3 regions of the Paenibacillus sp. PvR098 genome follow, and region 3 is predicted to be linked to each of the others. Evidence: riboswitches for the same ligand, from Rfam matches in the RefSeq annotation. Region 3 holds a riboswitch; each other region holds the start of a gene.
The links. A riboswitch is a leader RNA that binds a small molecule or an ion and turns the genes downstream of it on or off. The one in region 3 is predicted to bind cyclic di-GMP.
Positions count from the first base shown of each region.

Region 1: it holds a riboswitch for cyclic di-GMP, as region 3 does, so the genes downstream of both, JOE45_RS17655 (S-layer homology domain-containing protein) here and pelF (GT4 family glycosyltransferase PelF) in region 3, are expected to answer to the same signal.
Region 2: it holds a riboswitch for cyclic di-GMP, as region 3 does, so the genes downstream of both, JOE45_RS07605 (methyl-accepting chemotaxis protein) here and pelF (GT4 family glycosyltransferase PelF) in region 3, are expected to answer to the same signal.

Region 1 covers NZ_JAFIBU010000001.1:3,552,173-3,558,524, forward strand. Annotated here, with positions in the region: gene JOE45_RS17630 (LytS/YhcK type 5TM receptor domain-containing protein) at 1-38, shown strand, start outside; gene JOE45_RS17635 (LytR/AlgR family response regulator transcription factor) at 35-796, shown strand; gene JOE45_RS17640 (DUF485 domain-containing protein) at 984-1,307, shown strand; gene JOE45_RS17645 (solute symporter family protein) at 1,311-2,855, shown strand; gene JOE45_RS17650 (S-layer homology domain-containing protein) at 3,120-3,512, shown strand; cyclic di-GMP riboswitch class I at 3,642-3,725, shown strand; gene JOE45_RS17655 (S-layer homology domain-containing protein) at 3,818-5,593, shown strand; gene JOE45_RS17660 (inorganic phosphate transporter) at 5,824-6,352, shown strand, end outside.
Region 2 covers NZ_JAFIBU010000001.1:1,518,888-1,525,239, forward strand. Annotated here, with positions in the region: gene JOE45_RS07600 (HD-GYP domain-containing protein) at 1-769, opposite strand, end outside; gene JOE45_RS07605 (methyl-accepting chemotaxis protein) at 804-2,393, opposite strand; cyclic di-GMP riboswitch class I at 2,608-2,690, opposite strand; gene JOE45_RS07610 (hypothetical protein) at 3,133-3,333, shown strand; gene nthB (nitrile hydratase subunit beta) at 3,550-4,218, opposite strand; gene JOE45_RS07620 (TRAP transporter substrate-binding protein) at 4,304-5,326, opposite strand; gene JOE45_RS07625 (isochorismatase family protein) at 5,358-6,023, opposite strand.
Region 3 covers NZ_JAFIBU010000001.1:2,212,762-2,219,113, reverse strand. Annotated here, with positions in the region: gene JOE45_RS11060 (sensor histidine kinase) at 1-1,894, shown strand, start outside; gene JOE45_RS11055 (hypothetical protein) at 2,116-2,373, shown strand; gene JOE45_RS11050 (hypothetical protein) at 2,400-2,996, shown strand; cyclic di-GMP riboswitch class II at 3,144-3,227, shown strand; gene pelF (GT4 family glycosyltransferase PelF) at 3,263-5,026, shown strand; gene JOE45_RS11040 (hypothetical protein) at 5,058-5,384, shown strand; gene JOE45_RS11035 (hypothetical protein) at 5,404-6,352, shown strand, end outside.

The sequences.
Region 1 (6,352 bases), 1.3 Mb from region 3:
TACCTTATCGGAACGGGAAAGGAGGGACACACGAATGAAGCTTCGCATCATGATCGCGGAAGATGAACGGCTGGCAAGAGAAGAACTCATCTATTTGCTGTCCAAAGAGCCGGACATTGCGCTGCTCCCATCGGCCGCAAGCGGAGTCGAGGCCGTGGAGATGGCACAAAAGCATAAACCAGACGCTGTCTTTCTGGATATCGAAATGCCGGAAATGAATGGCATCCAAGCGGCTCATCTTCTGCATGAGATGGACCCGCGTCCGTTTATTATATTTACGACGGCCTATGATCAATACGCGCTGGAGGCGTTTCAGCTGGAGGCGGTGGATTATCTGCTCAAGCCTTATGATGAGGAGCGTTTTAGGCGGACGCTGGACCGCGTCCGTGCGAGAAATGCTGAATCCGGGGGCAATTCGGGAGTCCATAAGCAGACAGAAGCGCCGGCAGCTCCAGCTCATAAAAAGAACAAGCTTCTGGTAGATGACGGCGACCGTATGGTCGTGCTGGAGGCGGACCTTTTCCTGTATGCGGTTAAGGAAGAGAAGGTAACCCACATTCATATGGCGGACGGCCGCTCCTATGCAACGAAGCAGACGCTGCAGGAGCTTGAGGAGAGGCTTGGGGCCATGTTCTTTCGGCCTCACCGGAGCTATCTGGTGAATCTGGATTATATTCAAGAAATCGAGCCTTGGTTTAACGGCGCCTACAACGTCATTCTGAAGGATACAAACCGAACGAATGTTCCGGTTTCCCGGACTGCGGCGAAAGATTTGCTTCGGCTATTGCAGGGGTAATAAGAGCATCAACCTGATGAACAGTCCGCTCAGGACTGTTTTTCTGCAATTAAGGAGCGGATTTCGACGTTTCACACCGAAATCGGACTGGATCTAAGAAGAGACGCTATAATAGAATTGAAGCGCTTACAAAAACTTGCTGTACCTGATTTCATTAGGTGCGGCGCATAATGTGGAGGGATTCGCGATGAAAAAGAACCAGTTAACGTACAGCGATATTGCCCGTTCTGAGCTTTTTCGCAAGCTGATGAATAAGAAGAAACGGTTTATCATTCCGATGACGCTCTTCTTTCTTGCTTTTTATTTTACCCTTCCGGTTCTTACCTCTTTCTCCAACGTGTTGAATACACCTGCCGTCGGCTCGATTACTTGGGCGTGGGTGTTTGCTTTTGCCCAGTTCATTATGACGTGGGTTTTGTGCTCCCTCTATTCCAAGCAATCTGTAACCTTCGACGCGATTTGTGAAGAAATTAAAAAGCAAGTGCATTCTGTGGAAAGAAGGGCGGGATAATCCATGAATACAGCCTTCTTGCTGTTTCTCGTTATCGTTCTCGGCACGCTCGTGATTACTTATTACGCCTCCAAAAAAACAAAAACAACAAGCGAGTTTTATACGGCCGGCGGAGGCTTGACCGGCTGGCAGAACGGGCTTGCCATAGCGGGTGACTACATGTCCGCCGCCTCCTTCCTGGGTATTGCGGGAATGGTTGCGCTGTTCGGCTTTGACGGATTTTTCTACAGCATCGGGTTCCTGGTTGCTTATCTGGTTGTGCTGTATCTCGTAGCCGAGCCGCTTCGAAATTTAGGGAAGTATACGATGGCCGATATGATTGCCGCCCGTTTCGATCATAAGAAGATTCGTGGCGTAGCTGCGATCAATTCCATCGTCATTTCCATCTTCTACATGATCGCACAGCTGGTCGGTGCCGGCGGCCTTATCGCTCTTCTGATCCCAAGCCTCGATTACACAACCTCAGTGCTCATCGTGGGTGTCCTCATGACCGTGTATGTTGTTTTCGGCGGTATGACGGCAACGAGCTGGGTGCAAATTATCAAATGCGTATTGCTTGTCGCCGGTACGTTTATTATTTCGCTCATTGTTTTCGCCAAATTCAATTTCAGCATCGGGCATATGTTCGACGAGATGCGAAATGCTACCGCGCTGAAAGAAGCTTTTTTGAATCCCGGCAACAAATTCGGGAATGGACTCGATACGATTTCTCTAAACCTTGCCCTCGTGTTGGGGACGGCCGGACTGCCGCATATATTGATCCGTTTCTTCACGGTTAAAGACGCGCCTACGGCACGCAAATCGGTAGTCGTCGCCACTTGGGTTATAGGCCTGTTCTACGTGATGACCGTGTTCCTCGGCTTCGGCGCAGCGGCTTTCGTAGGTAAGGATGCCATTGTGAGCGCAAATGCCGCAGGCAATATGGCTGCTCCTCTCCTGGCTAGAGCCCTTGGCGGAGAATTTTTGTTCGCCTTTGTATCGGCCGTAGCTTTTGCAACGATTCTGGCTGTTGTCGCTGGTCTTGTGCTTTCTGCCGCTTCCGCCTTCGCCCACGATTTCTACAATCATATTGTTCGCAATGGAAAGGCGAACGAGAAGGAGCAAATCAAAGCGGCGAAACTAGCTTCCGTCGGCGTAGCGATCATATCGATCATTCTTGCACTGTTTGCGCAGAAGCTGAATGTCGCGTTCCTTGTAGCCTTAGCTTTTGCTGTGGCAGCCAGTGCCAATCTGCCGGTTCTTTTGTTCACGGTATACTGGAAAAGGTTCAATACAGCGGGAGCGGTTACAGGCATGATTGTCGGCGTACTCAGCGCACTCATTCTGGTAGGCATCAGTCCTAACGTCTGGGATCCGGTAGAAGGTAAAGCGATTTTCGTCGGCACACCGCTCATTTCGCTTACGAATCCGGGGATCATCTCGATTCCGCTAGGTTTTTTGGCCGCTTTCCTCGGAACCTTCCTTTCCGCGAAGCGGGATGATGTGAAGTACGATGAGATATTGGTCAAAGCGAATACGGGAATACAGGATTTGGCTCAGGCCAAATAAGGGTTGAGTTTTAGCAAGTTCTGTTCAAATACAGCAGCTTTGAGCAGCCATTGCCGTTCGATTGAACGGTGATGGCTGCTTTTTCTTTTCTTATCTTCAGTAACCTATGAGAGAGCCCCGACTCCCTGTTCCAACCTTGACTATTTTTCAAAAGAAAAAATATAGGACAACGGACGGGTATCGAATTTTAACGGCGTATTTACTAATTATATGGATATATAAAGTTAGTCCTATATTCCTGTTTTTATGATGGGGGGCAATGATATGCTGTCAAAGATTAAGGAGTGGATAGGTAATAAGGATCATCGAGAGACAAGGGGAATCCGGAAATATGTCCTGCCGCAAATCGACAAGCATGTTCAATGGATTCAACATACAAGCGATTTGAATAAAGTAAGCAGCGAACTGCAGATGAGGGTTCAGCAAGGCCAGGATGATACGATGATGATTGCCGTACTTCAAATGGAATTGGTTGCAGATGGCGAGGTCTATAGTGATAACTCGGACATTTCTGAATGGGCAAAGGCTGTAGTTTCTACCGCTACTTCAGCAGGACTAATGAATGGTTATGAGGACGGTACACTAAAGCCAAAAGGGAATACAACCCGTGCCGAAACCGTAACCGTAATGCTTAGAGCATTGAAGTTTAAAATATAGTGTAAAATCAGCCGGCCCCTCTAGGTCGGCTTTTTGCATAACCGCCTAATCGACATTTCAAAAAAATGTCGACACTTGTCAGATAACGGAAAACTGTTATAATGAGCTTGAAGCTATTTTTATAAAAAAACTTGATAAAGGCAAAATCATTGAAAGGTGATGACGCAAAGCTACAGGGGCTAAGGTTTTGAACTATGCCAGCCAGTTGCCGAGAAAGCTAGTAAAACACACAAGCTTATCTTTGCGCAGCGCAGATAAGCTTTTTTTGTGTTTTATAAGAGGTGTTTAGTCCAAGGAGGCGTATGATGAGAAAGCTTCGTTATGTAATGCAGGTATTCATGATTTCATTATTGGTGTTGAGTTTGGCAGGACAAAGCTTTGCGGCTGAACCGGAAACAACGGATTCAAGTGCAAATCGTAGTGCATTAAACCTTGGTTTTAATGACTCGGCAGAAGCAGCCTGGGCAGCGGAATCTATTGGGAAGATGAAATCCAAGAATGTATTGTCCGGTTATGAAGACGGCACTTTTCGTCCTAATCAGCCTGTTAGTCGTATTGAAGCCGTAGTTACGGCTGTTCGGCTCATGGGACTGGAAGAGCAGGCCAAAGCAAAGCCGGGTGATAGCAAGCTCCACTTCAAAGATGCTTCGATCATCGATAGCAATTACAGCTGGGCCAAAGGATACGTTATCATCGCTTTGGAGCAAGGCCTTTTCGATACTTCAGAAGAAAGGCTTCAACCGAATACACCAGCAAGCCGGGTTTGGGTAGCGGGCCTACTAGTAAAAGCTCTGGGGCTACAAAAAGAGGCGCTTAGTCAAATGACGGCCGTTCCGGATTTTAAAGATGCTGGAGATATTCCGGCCGGAGCGGTTGGATATGTAAACATAGCTGTTCAACAAGGCATTGTTAGCGGTTATCCTGATGAGACGTTCAAGCCCAATAATAACGTTACACGCGCTGAGATGGCTGCACTGCTCGTAAGAACCAATGACAACTTACTTGAGCAATCCGGAGCGGTCACCATCAAAGGAACAATAACTGCGTTGAATTTTGACCGTAATGTGACGGACAGTGTCTATTCCAGTACGTATGGTTCCATCGCAGTTCAAAGCTTTAATCAAGATTCATTTACCTATAAAATTTCGCCGGACCTTGCAGTTCCGTACAATCAGCGGTTTATTCCGGCATCCCAGCTCCTTGTAGGCGATGTGGTGTCACTGACCGTTGAGAATGATGTCGTGCTGGAAGCAAGCTTCATCAATAAAGAGACGGTTGATGAGAAGACAGCCGGAATCAACGAATTTAAAACGGATATCGAATTAACGTCAGGCAGTGAGATTGAATTAAAGTATAAGAATAACGATGGAAAGATACGTGCCGAGGTTGAAAAGAAAACCAAAGGTGAAAAAGGCAAGGAAAAACTGAAGGGAGACGAAGCGGTTCAAGCCGTAGAAGATTTCCTTAAACAGGCTGCGTTTACACCTCAAATGACGAAGCAAGAGATCGTCAATCAAATCTTAACAGCGCTGGAAGCGGAGATTAGCGAGGTTAAAGAGCTGGAAATCGAAATCAAGTTCTCGAACGGCAGTAAAGTTGAAATTGAATGGGAAAATGAAGACGAGAAGTCTGAAGAAAAGTCTCGCAAAGACAACAGAGATAACAGAGATAACAGAGATAATAGAGACAATAGAGACAATAGAGACAAGGAGCAACGGCCAGAAAAAGAAGCCAATGCTCACGGGATCGAAAAGTTTGAGTTAGAGATCGAGCTGTCCGATAAGCAGAAATTAAAACTCGAATATAAAGATGATGATGGAAAAGTCGAAGCTAAAGTGGAAAAAGATAAAGAGAAAGTATCCGGAGATAAAGCAATCCAAGCAGTAAATGAGCTTTTCGAACAAATGAAACTGTCTGAAACTATGGACAGAAGCGAAATTCAAAAAAGCATATTCACTTACCTTCAAACAGAGGAAAGTGATGTGGAAAAATTCGAATTGGAAATCGAGTTTTCAAGCGGTAAAAAAGTTAAAGTAGAATTTGAAAACGACAATGACGATGACGACAACGACGAAGATTAAGAACGATTCTCCCTAATACAAAGCACCTTAATCCATTTTGGTGGGTTGAGGTGCTTTTTTATTTGTATCCCATTCTTTGGTTAAATTTGATTGACGGATATACCAGGTTGAGCTAAAATGAGCACATAACCTATAAAACATACCAAAATAGTTGGATATAATTCAGGGAGAAATGTGGGATTACCTTGTCGATTTTAATTGTGGCTATAGCGATTGCATTGTTTTTTGCAATGAACATTGGGGCAAGTGGTGCGGCGGCTACGATGGGAGTAGCTTACGGCAGTGGCGCGATCAAGCGGAAATACCTCGCGCTTAGTTTGGTTGCCGTCGGCGTATTCCTCGGTGCGTATCTCGGCGGTGGAGAAGTCGTGAAGACGTTGGGCTCGGGAATTATTCCATCGGATTTACTGAATGTACATTTGGTCATTATCATTTTACTGGCAGCTACCGTTACTTTATTTAGCGCAAACCTGATGGGGATTCCGTTATCTACAAGCGAGGTAACCGTGGGTTCGGTCGTAGGAGTGGGTGTTGCCTACGAGGTCTTGTATGTTAAGAACATTTTAGTCATTGTTTCGTTCTGGATCATTATTCCGATTGTAGCCTTTCTCTTGGCCTGGGGCCTGGGGTATGTCATTCGGGGACTGGAGCGCCGCGATGCCAGGTGGAAAGGCGAAGGGGATGGCTGGTGGAGGAAGGGCCTGATAGTGCTTGTTCTAGCCGCCGGATTCATTGAGGCTTTTTCTGCCGGTATGAACA
Region 2 (6,352 bases), 690 kb from region 3:
TATAGGAGATGCTGCTTAATGCCATCACCATCTCCATAGCATCGTGAGGAGGAGTATCTCCCGTTTGATTCTCGTACACATTGCACACTCCGCATATTTGGGCATAGGGGTGGAAAGCCTCCCCGCTGATCGACCGTGGGTATCCTTGGCCGTCGAGGGTTTCATGATGCTGGTATGCGATATGGGCAGATAATAAACTGATTTCGCGAATACTCCGCAGGACAGTAAATCCGGCCTCCGGATGCTCCCTTCCCACACTATTCACCGCTTTTCCTATATCATGAAGCAAACATCCCAATGCAAGATCCCGGAGCATTAATTCGTTATAGCCAAGAATTTTACCCACTTGCAGGGACAGTATCGCTACATTGACCGCATGGGCATAAGGTTTTAGTTCCACGGCCAACGTTGTAGAGGGTACGGGCAAAACAAGGGACCGGCTTTTGATTTCCTGGATAAGACGTCCTGTTCCTTGAAGTAATTTTATAGTGGGCATCTGCTTCTTTAATTTTACGGCATTGAAGGCTTCCTGAACCGACTGCACAATATCCATCCATGATGGAATATCGATCATTTCCTCCAGTGTAATTCCTTTGGATTCGGCGTCTTCAACAATCAAATTTTTGATGCCAATTTGAACTAATCTTTCCAAATATTTAGGATGAATGGTCTGGTTTGCGGACAGCAGCATACGGCGCTGACTGTCATATACCGGCTTCGCCAACTGCATGGTCCTGTCATCATATTCAGTGATAGGAATCAATCTCACAGTGTTCATTCCCCTTCTATAATAATTAAATCACTTATCTAACTCTAAAAATTGATACGGCACTATTCAATTCATCCGCAAGCCCTGCAAGGGATTGAGCTGTAGATGCGGTTTCCTCGGAAGCTGCTGCCGCTTCTTCTGTTGAGGCGGAGATACTTTCGATCGATGCGAGCACCTCCGAGGATTGAGCAGACTGTTCTTCGCTCGCCGCGGCGATTTCCGTTACCTTGTGGGCGGATTCATTAACCATCGTGATAATATGCTCAAATGCTTCCCCGGTTTTTTGCGACGATACGACGCCTTCCCCTACGGCTTTCACACTTTGCTGGGTATTCACCTGCATCCCTTTAATTATAGCCGTGATTTGCTTGGTCGCTTCACCGCTGCGTTCGGCCAACTTACGTACCTCGTCCGCAACAACCGCAAACCCCCGGCCCTGGTCTCCAGCGCGAGCCGCCTCAATCGCCGCATTCAGAGCTAATAGATTCGTTTGCTCGGCAATATCGTCAATGACTTCAATAATTTCCCCAATTTTATTCGAATCTTCTTCGAGGCGGGACATTTGCTGATTGACTAGCTGCATACCTTCAATCGAGAAACGGACCACTTTGCCGCCTTCCTGCGCAATTCCTACCGTGCTGTTGGACAATTCAGAGGCTTGCTCAGCACCCTTAGCTACTGAGTCAATGGCGTTAGACAATTCCTTGAACAATTCGTTCATCGTTTGAGCGTCATTGGCCTGACTGGTTGTACCGCTCGCAATCTCCTCGGTGGTAGCGGATATTTGCTGGGACGCTGCAGCGACGCTTTCCGCTGATGCCATAATCCCGCTAACCGTTGTTCTTAAGCTTAGCACCATGTCATTGATCGAATTAGCCAACTGCCCTATCTCGTCTTTCGTATCGATATCCGCTGTTTCTCTTAAATCGCCTCCGGCTACTTTATCGACTAACCCCACCACGCGATTCAAAGGACGTGAAATAATTTGAGAGATGAAGTAACCGAATCCAATACTGAAGAGCAGGGAAGCAAGGATAATCGTTATCGTAATGGTTCGGGAGCTTGCGTAAGTAGCATTGGCCTCCTGATTCGCTTTTTCCGCGGTCTGAATGTTTAAGGAAATTAACTCCTGTAAAATCGTTTCGGCTTGGTCGCCTACTTCTCTAAAACCGGGAGCAAGTCTTAAATATCCTTCCACATCTCCGGCATGAGCGGATTGAATCGCCTGATCCAATATCCCTTTATAAGCTTGCCATGCGGGGTCAAATTTCTTTAACAATTCCTGTGCTTGCGAGTCCAAGCCTGTTTTGCTGTATTTATCGATGTTTGCGTCAATTTGTATTTTAAGTTCTTGTATCCTTTGTTCATAATTATTTTTAGCCTCAGGCGTATTCGCTACGAAGTTCATATCGCGAATATTCACTCTGATTCGTTGATACAAAATTTGTGAACTGGAAAGATCATTAATCGGTATTAAACGATCATTATAAGTGATCGTGATCTCGTCATTTAATTTACCCATGTTATTTAATCCAAAGAACCCCACACATGCAAGCAGGATGGCCATAAAGACAAATGCTGAAATCAATTTCACAGACGTTTTCAAATCATAAAACCATTTCATTAGTAGTAAGCCCCTTTTTTAATTTATAAAACCTTAGCGTCATATCCCCATTTTCAACAGAAGACCCATCACCACCAACATCAATTTGACGAATTTAAAAATAAAAACTCCATTCCGTTCTAGCATGTCGATGATTTCCTGCAATGATATGATCTTTCATATTTTTCTATTTTATGGTCAAAAAAAGGACCCCCAAAGGGTCCTGTTCTCCCCCATTGGCAACCCGGCCGTCATAGCTAGCACCTTAGACCCGTGGCTTTGCGCCCTTACCTTTCGGCAAGTTTGCCTTTATCAAATAGAATTTAGGTAATAATAACCATACATCAAAATACACTGAATCAAAAACAAATGTCAATAATCATTGGATTTTGTCGAAAAATGTACAAATATTTTTGAAAAGTATCAGAATTATTATTTGTTTACATGATCTTACAGTCCCGTTATCCAGTACATATAGTCTGATGGTCTTAATTATAGTTTTCACACCCATAACCAAACTGCGGTTTGTGTTCCAGCATCTACGGATGAATTGGCGACTGTTCCATAACAGCACCTCTAATGAATAAACTGCTATATTCTAAAGTAATCAGTTCATCCCAATCGTTAACTATGTAAAGCAGATAACGTATGAAGCATCCGTTGATGCGTCATAGGTGCCAGCCCAGTTGACGAATTTCATAATCTTCTGTAATAATAAATCGTAGTTAAAAACAAAAAACAATAGCAGGAGAAACTTTCTATGGACCATAATATGGAAATGTTAATCGACTTGTTCGACAAGTATACGAATGAACAAATGGCTGATTTGTCCGACTTTTCGTATGAAGGCCGGAATATGACCCGGGATGAGACGCTTGTTATCGTGTCAACCCTTCGGGCTTCCCGCATAGCCAGAGGATATATCAACGGCGGACGTACAAGGCAAAGGGAATCGAACTAGCCTATGAAGCAACCTAAAAACCAACAGATTGCCACTGAGCATCTGTTGGTTTTATTTAGTTCAGCTAAGCTTCCAGTTTATCTCGCCATTCCAAACTTCTTGGCGAGTTTCCCGGTTAACTTGTTCGAGTCAGCGACTTTAGCGAACGGTATACTCCGGTAAAACGTCCACACAAAATAAGGTTTTTTCCCGTACGTGGGCAAATCGCTTTCAGATTCAAATGGTAGCAGGCTGCAAGTAGCTCTCCCATAGGTCAATCAGAACCTTATCTTTTCTTGGCGTATCCGGCCCCCATAAATCCGAAGCATCAAATTCAACAAGGTATACGGGTTCTTTAATCGCTTGTTCGGAATAAATATTGGTCTCTGGCAATTTGTAATTCCCATGGATTTCTTTTACGCATCCCATTTTCCCTTTGGCATAACTGGGTAATCGGATATGTCCCTTCGAATGGATAAGCTTCGTTATAACTGTATCCCCCGGCTTAAATTTTGGAGCTGATTCGCGAGTGATGTTCAGAGCCGTTTTGTTGTCGCGAACGTATTTCAATTGAGTCAATGCGTTCAGAAGATCCTGGTTTTCATCAAGAGAAAATCCCTTCTTTATTTCCTGTATCTCTACATCATTCAGAACGCCTTTCTCAATTAACAAGATCAATAAGCCATATAACCATTTTTCGTAGTACGAGAAGGCCAAGTAAAAATCGGGTTTGACTCTTTCAACCGCATAACGGACTTCATCCAGATTAATTACATTTTTTTTACTTAGAGTAACAAGCATCGCCCGCATTTTACCTTCCCAATCTGCATGAAAAACCGGTTCATTTTCCTCACGTACTATTTGTCCAAAACCTTGCATTCCGCCCATATCATGTACACCGTTCATGTCAAATACCCCTTTCTATATCACTCACCTATAAAAGTGAGACGAGGGCGAAATCATCCTCGTCTGATTAATAGTGTTCCTGTTATTATTTGCGGATCGTTTCAATGAATTCTTTAATTAGCGTATTAGCCGAGTATTTAGCATAGACTTCATCTCGTATCGCATTGAAGCTTTCCGTATTGGTCAGTTCGGTAACGTTTACTCCTAATTTTTTCAGTTCTACCAGGTTTTTATGTTCACGCTCTATCGCTTCTTGATTTCCCCAATCAATGGCAGCTTGCATCGCCTCTGCCACGATTTTTTGATCTTCCGCCGACATTTGATCGTGTATCATTTTACTCATGACTACGATGCCGGGAAATGCCATATGGTTCGTAATTGTTAAATCTTTTGCGATTTCATAATATTTTTCCGAGAACAGTGCATCGGTGTCAATATCGATTCCGTCGATCACTCCGGATTGTAAGGAAGTGTATATTTCAGGCAGCGGTATTGGCGTAGGCCCTGCCCCTACGGTTCTCCAGAAGTCCAGAATGGACGGGCTTCCAAGCACGCGGATTTTCTTCCCCTTCAAATCTTCCGGGCTGTCAACAAAGCCCTCCTTCATGAAAACCTGACGGATTCCCGTCGTTAAGTATGCCAATCCCTGAATCCCGTTTTTACTCAATTCATCCAGAATTTTTTGCGCAGGCTCTGTCTTCGTTGCCGCTGTCGTTTCTTCCAGATTCTTAAACAGAAATGGCATGCTCCATGCATTAAAAGCTTCAGCACGGGTACTCATATACGCGTTAGTGATAATTCCGAATTCCAGTGTTCCGCTTTCTAACTGCTGCACCATGTCTTTCTCAGCTCCAAGCTGACCTGCCGGAAAAATATCCACCTTCATGCGGCCATTGGAACGAGCCTGTAATTCTTCATTAAATTTTTCCGAGGTTTTGTGCCAGACGTGAGTAGGCTGCGTGATATGCGTTAGTTTGAATGAATACGTTTTACCGCTCTGTTCTTGATCAGATCCCTGATTGGATGGCGCCTCTCCTCCTCCACACGCGCTAAGAAGAATGGACGAGCCTAACATCGCAGCTAATGTGAGTGATAACGTTTTTTTCATGTGGTGATACCCCCCAATTTTTAATGGATCACTAAACAGCAGGTTCAATCTTATCAAAATACTCCAAAACTTCTTCAATACTAACTACTTCAGCATACTTCGCCTGAAGGTCAAACAGACTTTGTTCATGTGCCATTTGTGAACGGTCTCCAACAGCCTCCCTTACAACAATGGGACGGAAACCGGAGGATATTCCGTCAACTGCCGACGCACGTACGCAACCGCTGGTTGAGCATCCTGTGAGAATAACAGTATCAACCCCTTGAGACACTAACCGGGAAGTTAAATCTGTTCCGAAGAATGCAGAAGCGTATTTTTTGGTCAAGATCATATCGCCTTCTTGATAATCAAGCGCCGGATCAATCTCCACCCCCGTAGTACCCGCTTTTAGTGTTTCGAGCCCTTTTTGCTTTAACGCCCACGCCCCTGCATCCCGAAAATTGTCATCATCATAAGCAACCCTTGTAAATATAACAGGGATTTTACGACTGTGAGCTGCTTCAAGAAGGCGATTGTTCGCTGCAATCTGTGACTCTAAATTGGAAGCCAAAAGCATTCTTGGATTCTTGTAATCGGTAAACGCGGGAGTGAGATCAATAATAACGAGTGCCGGCCTCTTACCAAAACCGATATTCATCCCAAAGCCTTTTTCCTTAAAAAATTGTTCTTCATCTGTTTTTGAACGATATTCTTCCATGTTTACCCCCCAGATCGTATCTATTTTTTCAAAACCAAGCGATCCAAAACGAGATCAAAACGACATCACGGCTCGGTCGGACCAATAACCCCACGCTCTTTCCAGAGCCAACGGACTGAACATTACTTCCATAGCCGCTCTGCCTTGACCACTTCTTCAAGAGACCCGCTAGCCTTGATCACGCCGTGTCCTCGCAGCAGGACTGCCCGCTTGTTTCCAAAGGTTCTGGATACCCGTTCCGAAAGCGGAGTCGCATGATCATTTGAATCCCTCCATGAATAGTTTGATTCCGCCGAATCTACTGTTTCAGCTAATCGTATGACTCTTGG
Region 3 (6,352 bases):
TCTTTCCTCAGATAATCGGTTGATTCCTCTCCAGGGCCAATGGACTTTTGTGCCAGGACGACTGATCGAGCCGGACGAACCGATCCCGATGATGGAGGCAGTGTTTGTAGAAGTACCGCAGAGCTGGGAATCCCTGCATTCCTTACCCGGTTTGAATGGAGGCACTGGCTTCGGTACGTACCGACTTCGTATCACGCTGCATCCGGAAGACGTCGGAACAACTCTCGGCTTGCTGATCGAGCCCGTAGCTTCCTCTTACACGTTGTGGGTGAATGGAAAAAAGCTGAGAACGGTTGGTACTGTAGGAAAAAGCAGCGACTCGTCTATTCCCAAGGAAACCGTGGAGCGAGTTCATTTTGTTACCTCAGAGCGAGAGCTGCAGATTGATATCCAGGTCTCCAATTTTGCTCAACGAAAAGGCGGGATCTGGAAAGGGCTTTCCATTGGGGGCGAGACGGCACTGGAGTCGTCCCTTCAACGCGAGATGATGCGAGAGTATGCTAGTAGCGGTGCACTGCTTATGATGGGAGTGTTTTATCTCGCTTTTGCATGGCTGTATCTTCCCGAACGCTCGACTTTGTTCCTGGGGGCATTGTCGATCTGTTTCGCCCTCCGTATGTTTTTTCTTGGAGAGGTGCTTGTGGCTGCCTGGTTTCCCGGCTTAAGCTGGGCTTGGCAGGTGAAGCTGGAATACCTGATTGAAATCGCCGCCATATTATCATTTTCCCATTACTTTCGAGCCATGTATCCTCAAGAATATTCACGTCTGATGATCAACTCGATTCGCGGGCTCGAAGTTGCCTTTGCGATGGTGGTTCTAGCCACCCCAAGCTCGTTTTTTACTCAATGGATGGTCATGCATGCGGCCGTGGCAGCCTGCGCTGTACTCTTCGTACTGTGCTTTGTTTATCCGATAGCCATTCGGCATGGGCGCATGGGGGCGCGTTCTGGACTGATTGCACTTGCGATTGCTCTGCTTTCTCTCGTAAACGATACATTTTATTATTTGGCCGTGCCGCTGACGTCCGAAGAACTGGTTTACGCTGGCTTTTTCGTTTATTTGCTGTCCCAAATGGGAGTAACCATCAGACGCTACGTAGCTTTAAAGCAGGAGTCGGATGCTTTGACTCTGCGGCTGGCGGCCTCCAATGAAGAGCTTGAGCGAAAGGTATCGGAGCGCACGAGGCAGTTGACTGAATCGCACCAGGCCAACTCTCGTCTTATGCACAATATCGCCCATGATTTGAGAGCGCCAATCGCTCTTATTCGCCGTCGGGCGAAGCAGCTGGCGGCTTACGTGTCTCCGGAGGGCACGGCTGATCTAGTGGTGATTGAGCAGCAGTCAGAATGGGCGATCAAGCTGGCACAAAATCTAAACGACCTCGCCAGTTTTCAAGAAAGAGAGATGCGCTTTTCACCCGTATTCGTTAAAGCTATCGATCTGATGCGATTTTTGTATAAACGAACGGAACCTGTTATTCGGGGAAGCGGGTTCCAATGGTCGCACAAGCCGCTCGATGAGCTGTTCGAGGGGGACGTGCTTGTCGTGAGGGCGGACTTGTTTTTGATCGAACGATTGATCGATAATTTGATATCCAATTCTCTCAAATTTACACTTCCCGGCCGTAGGATTAGCCTATCCTATCGCATGGTTGGGGCGATTCTTGAAATCATCTTCGAAAACGAAGCGAATCCGCTTGACGAAAAGGCACTGGAGAGGATATTTGAACGGTTCTATAAGGCGGGTTTATCCGAGGTTGGAAGCGGCATCGGACTAGCTGTATGCCGGGAGATTGTTCGACTGCACGGAGGAGAAATCCACGTCTCCCAATCGGAAGAGGGCAGGATCCAGTTTTTTGTCCGGCTGCCGATGGAATCATCGGGTAAGGACTAATCGCTTGGATATCAGGCGATGTAAACAAACGTAATAATATATATTTCTTGACTGTTCAGGCCGTCCCTTTGGGGCGGTCTGTTTGTTTATATGAATGCATACATATGTAGCAGTTCCATAATGTAGAATTCATTTATAGGAAACCGGGGGGATACCATATCGATACGGAGCAGACAAGGCTGGAATGCGAGCTAGAAGACTGGAAAGAACGTAATCGAACGTTGATGGAAGAGATCCGGCAAATCGAAGAGCAATATCCTTTCTATCTAACGAATGATTATGAAAAAGAAGCTGCCTCTTTGCTGTTGGTATGCCAGATAGAGTACACGAAAAAATTATATGTCTTGCTTAAGCAATTGCGAGAAGAAGACAAGCTGCACGAACAGTTATTGCTCGAAAAATATAAGAGTCTGGAAAGCTTGAAAAGTGTCCTTCAAGAAGCATCGAACCTGATCCGTAAAGCGATAGCGGAGTATTAGCGCAATAAAAAAAGGAGGAACTAGAAATGGGTTCAGACGAGTGGGAAAAGCCAAAGGGTGAAGAGTACCGATATCTCCAGCAGCATATTGAAGAGGAGAGGCAGCTGAATGGTGAATTGCTCGCAAAGCTGGCTACATTAAAGAGAGGGCTTCAACTTCCCGAAGTGGATGAGGAATATATTGTTTTGATCCGAAAGAAAACGAAAGAATCGGTGCTTCTGCTGCACGGGCAAAACGAGGTGGACGTGCTCGCATTACATGAGAGCTACAAACGAAAAAAGCTGGGCCGTGAGCAAGAAATCGCAATTGTGGAACAAGAAATCCACAAGAAGAAGCAAATGCTGGGCATGCTGCTGAACGAAGTGGAGAAGGCTTCGGGGAAAATTGCTGCAGCTCATTCTCAAATCAAAAAGGAAGATACGGACAAGTCATCAAAGTCTGAAGCTTTAAAGAAGAACTATATAGCAGGGAAAAGAGCGGGTGAGGATTTGCACGATCAAGAGGGTAAGCTGCTGATCGCCGAAGGCGATCTGATTACGATGGAAGTTATAGAAAAAGCCAAGCGTTTAAACCTTCTAACGCAGCTTATTTTGCATATGAATATGCTTACACAGAGTAAGTAGGATAAGTCTTAAGGAAGAATCTATAGTTCTTTTGACCTATAAGTGGGAAGAAATGATGACTTGACAAAATATTTGTTTCGTGAGATACATATTGTATCAATGATAATGGGTATATAGATGTGCTTCGTCATATTTTTCGAAAAAATTACAAGCAATGGAAGCGTTGAAGTCTACTCCTTATGTGGGCACTTGGAGCAGACAGAGCTATTAGTGCAACCGGCCATTTTTCGCTAGACGAAAAATGTTTTCATGGGACGGTGTTCGGTATGAAAAATAAGCTCACAGTTATGCTTTTAACGGAAGGAACTTATCCCTACTTCCAAGGCGGCGTCAGCACTTGGTGTGATATATTAGTCAAACAGCTGAGCATGGTGGATTACGTCATCTTCAGTGTGGTGGCTGACCCGTTCATTACCCCTCAATTCGAAAAACCCCAAAATACGCAAATAACCCAAATGCCCTTGTGGGGAACAGAGGAACCCTGTGAGCATCTAAAAATACCATTCTCTCAAGTCTATCTGTCCAAAAAAAGAACGGTGCACCAGGTAGTTAAAAAACGGTTTATCCCCCTCTTTTCCGATTTGATCAAAGAAATTATCAGCTCGGAAAAAAATCCAACCCGTTTCGGTCAAATTCTCTACGAATTGAATCAATACTTCAGTCAGTACGAATACAAAGAAAGCTTCAAGGCTGAAATTACCTGGGACATCTACAAGGACATTATATTGTCCGCGTGCAAGGATACCCGTACTCATTTGCCGGAACCAGATATTTATGGCATGATTCAAAGCCTTGGCTGGATTTACCGTTTTTTCAACATATTGAACAACCCCATTCCCAAAGTGCATGTATCCCATTCCTCGGCGGCAGCTTTCTGCGGTATTCCTGCCGTGTTGGCCAAAATGGCGCATAAAACTCCACTGCTTTTAACCGAGCATGGCGTGTATCTCCGGGAACAATATTTGTCATTATCCAAGAGAGGACTGTCCTCTTTTTTAAATACGTTTTTGATACGGCTAGTATCTTCCATTGTCAGTTTGAATTACACCTTTGCGGATCAGGTTTCTCCCGTATGCGAGTACAACACGCGATGGGAGTCCAGGCTCGGGGTGGAGCCGAGTAAAATTAATGTCATTTATAACGGCGTGGACGAACAGATTTTTCGGGAGGGTCCCATTCGGAGAAATGAGCATCCGACGGTTGTGACGGTTGCGCGTATCGACCCGAACAAGGATATATTAACGTTGGTTCAAGCTGCTTTTACGGTAAAACAGCAGATCCCGGATGTACGATTTGTGATTCACGGAAGCGTGGCGGTGCAGGAATACTATGAAGAATGCCTCGCCTTGCGGGATAAATTGGATTTGAATGAGACGATTATTTTTGCGGGACATACTCAGAATATGGCGGCGGCTTATCAGAGCGGCGACGTGGTTGCCCTGTCCAGCATGACGGAAGCATTCCCTTACGCAGTGGTGGAAGGCATGATGACCGCCAAGCCAGTTGTTGCAACTGACGTAGGAGGCATTCGGGAGGCATTGGGTGATACGGGCTTTGTCGTAACCCCTGGACGCAGCGAGGCACTGGCCGATAAAATCATAGTGCTGCTAAAGGATCCTGAATTGAGGAACTCTTTAGGCAAACGGGCCCGGGAGCGGGCGCTTCATTTTCTGACACTGGATAAAGTGCTGGAGAATTATTTGAAAAGCTACATTAAATTGTCTATCTACGCGCACGAAAACGTACCTGCCGCTCGGGGTTTATCTCCCGAACAGCTTCAAAAGCTTCACGCAGAGCAAGCTTATATCTTAATGTCACGAGGATATTACCAGGAGGCGGCAGCCCAGTTTCGTTCGGCCGTAAACATGCTTCCAGCGGCTGTATTTACTCCCGTTTTGATAGGGGAAATCGCGGTATGTTATGAAAGACTCGGGGATCGTGAACGTGCAAGTATGGAGCTGGAGAGGATGAAGTTGCTGATGCAGTTGGCCGGAAACAAACGATTAAACGGTGGAAAGCAAACGGCATAACGGCTGTGCGACTTGGGGGGGCTAATCGATTGTGGATGCGTTGTATAAGAAATTGATATCCGAATCAGAGGATGAGCTTAAGAAGCTGATAGCCGAGAATGAAGAATGGAAGAAAAAGCTTACGGACGTTAGAGAGCATGACGCAATTTCATCCGTCTTTGAAGGAGAAATCTCGTCTCTCATTATGATGTCTCATCTCGAAAACACGAAACAGGTCTACCGTATTACGGAGGAGCTGCGGCAGGAAGAGGAACAGCAAGAACGGATTATTGTAGATAAAAACTTAAAAAAACAACGGTTTAAGCAGCTTCTGCTTGAGACCATTCAAACTGCACGTAGCAAAATGTCGGAGTCTTAAGACGAGAGAAGGGAATTTTATGCCAGAAGGTCCAGAACCAGGGATCCCTGAGGATAACGTCAAAATTCTGTGGAACCAATTTTTTGTCTTGAGACAGCAAATCGAGAACGTGAAGAAAGAAAATATGCAGCTGGAAAAGGAATGGAACGAAAAAAAGCAGCAAGTCAAACCGTCGGTATCCGCACATGTTTATAAAGACCTGATTCTAAAGAAGACGAAAGATGCTGTCGTACTGCTGAATCAACAGAAGGAAGCGGAGCTTGAACGTGTCCGAGCCGAGTTTGCAGCAAGAAAAGCGGAGCAGGAGGAAAGAGCCCGAAAAATAGATGAAGAGCTGCAAATGGTTCAAAATCTGCTTAAAATCATGTTGGATGAACTTGAGCGGGTTGTTCTTCATCAGTTCGATGACGGTATGCCTCCGGATATGAGCACACCCGTGGAGGAGCGGCCTCCACAAGAATCGCATCCCCAGTTAGAGATTCCTGCTGAAGAACCCAAGCAGCAACCAGAAACATTAAGCGGCTTTTGGGATAATATTGACGAATACTTAGGGGAACTTAATGACCGTTCGCATACGGGGGGGCACGGAGTAGATGAAGCCGCGCCAAAGCCCAAGGAACATCTCATCGATTCGGGCTTCCCTTGGGAGCGATCTGAACCTGGGATGCTTCCACAGACGGTTATAGCCGAGCCGCTTACTGCAGCAGCGTCGGATATCTCAGGTCGCGGAAGCAAGGTTGTACCTTTGAAGCCGCAGGCATCGCAGGAGAATAGAAGCGCCGTTTTCCCCTTGACCGAGGAGATCGAGCTGATAAAAAATCAGTATATCGTCGGTAATAAGGCGGGTGAAGATATTTATGATCGCAATGGACAGATTATCGTCAGCAAGAATAGTGTCATTACATCGGATGTGGTGACGAAGGCGGAGGCGGAAGGCAAGATGGCTGACCTTATCGTACAGATGATTT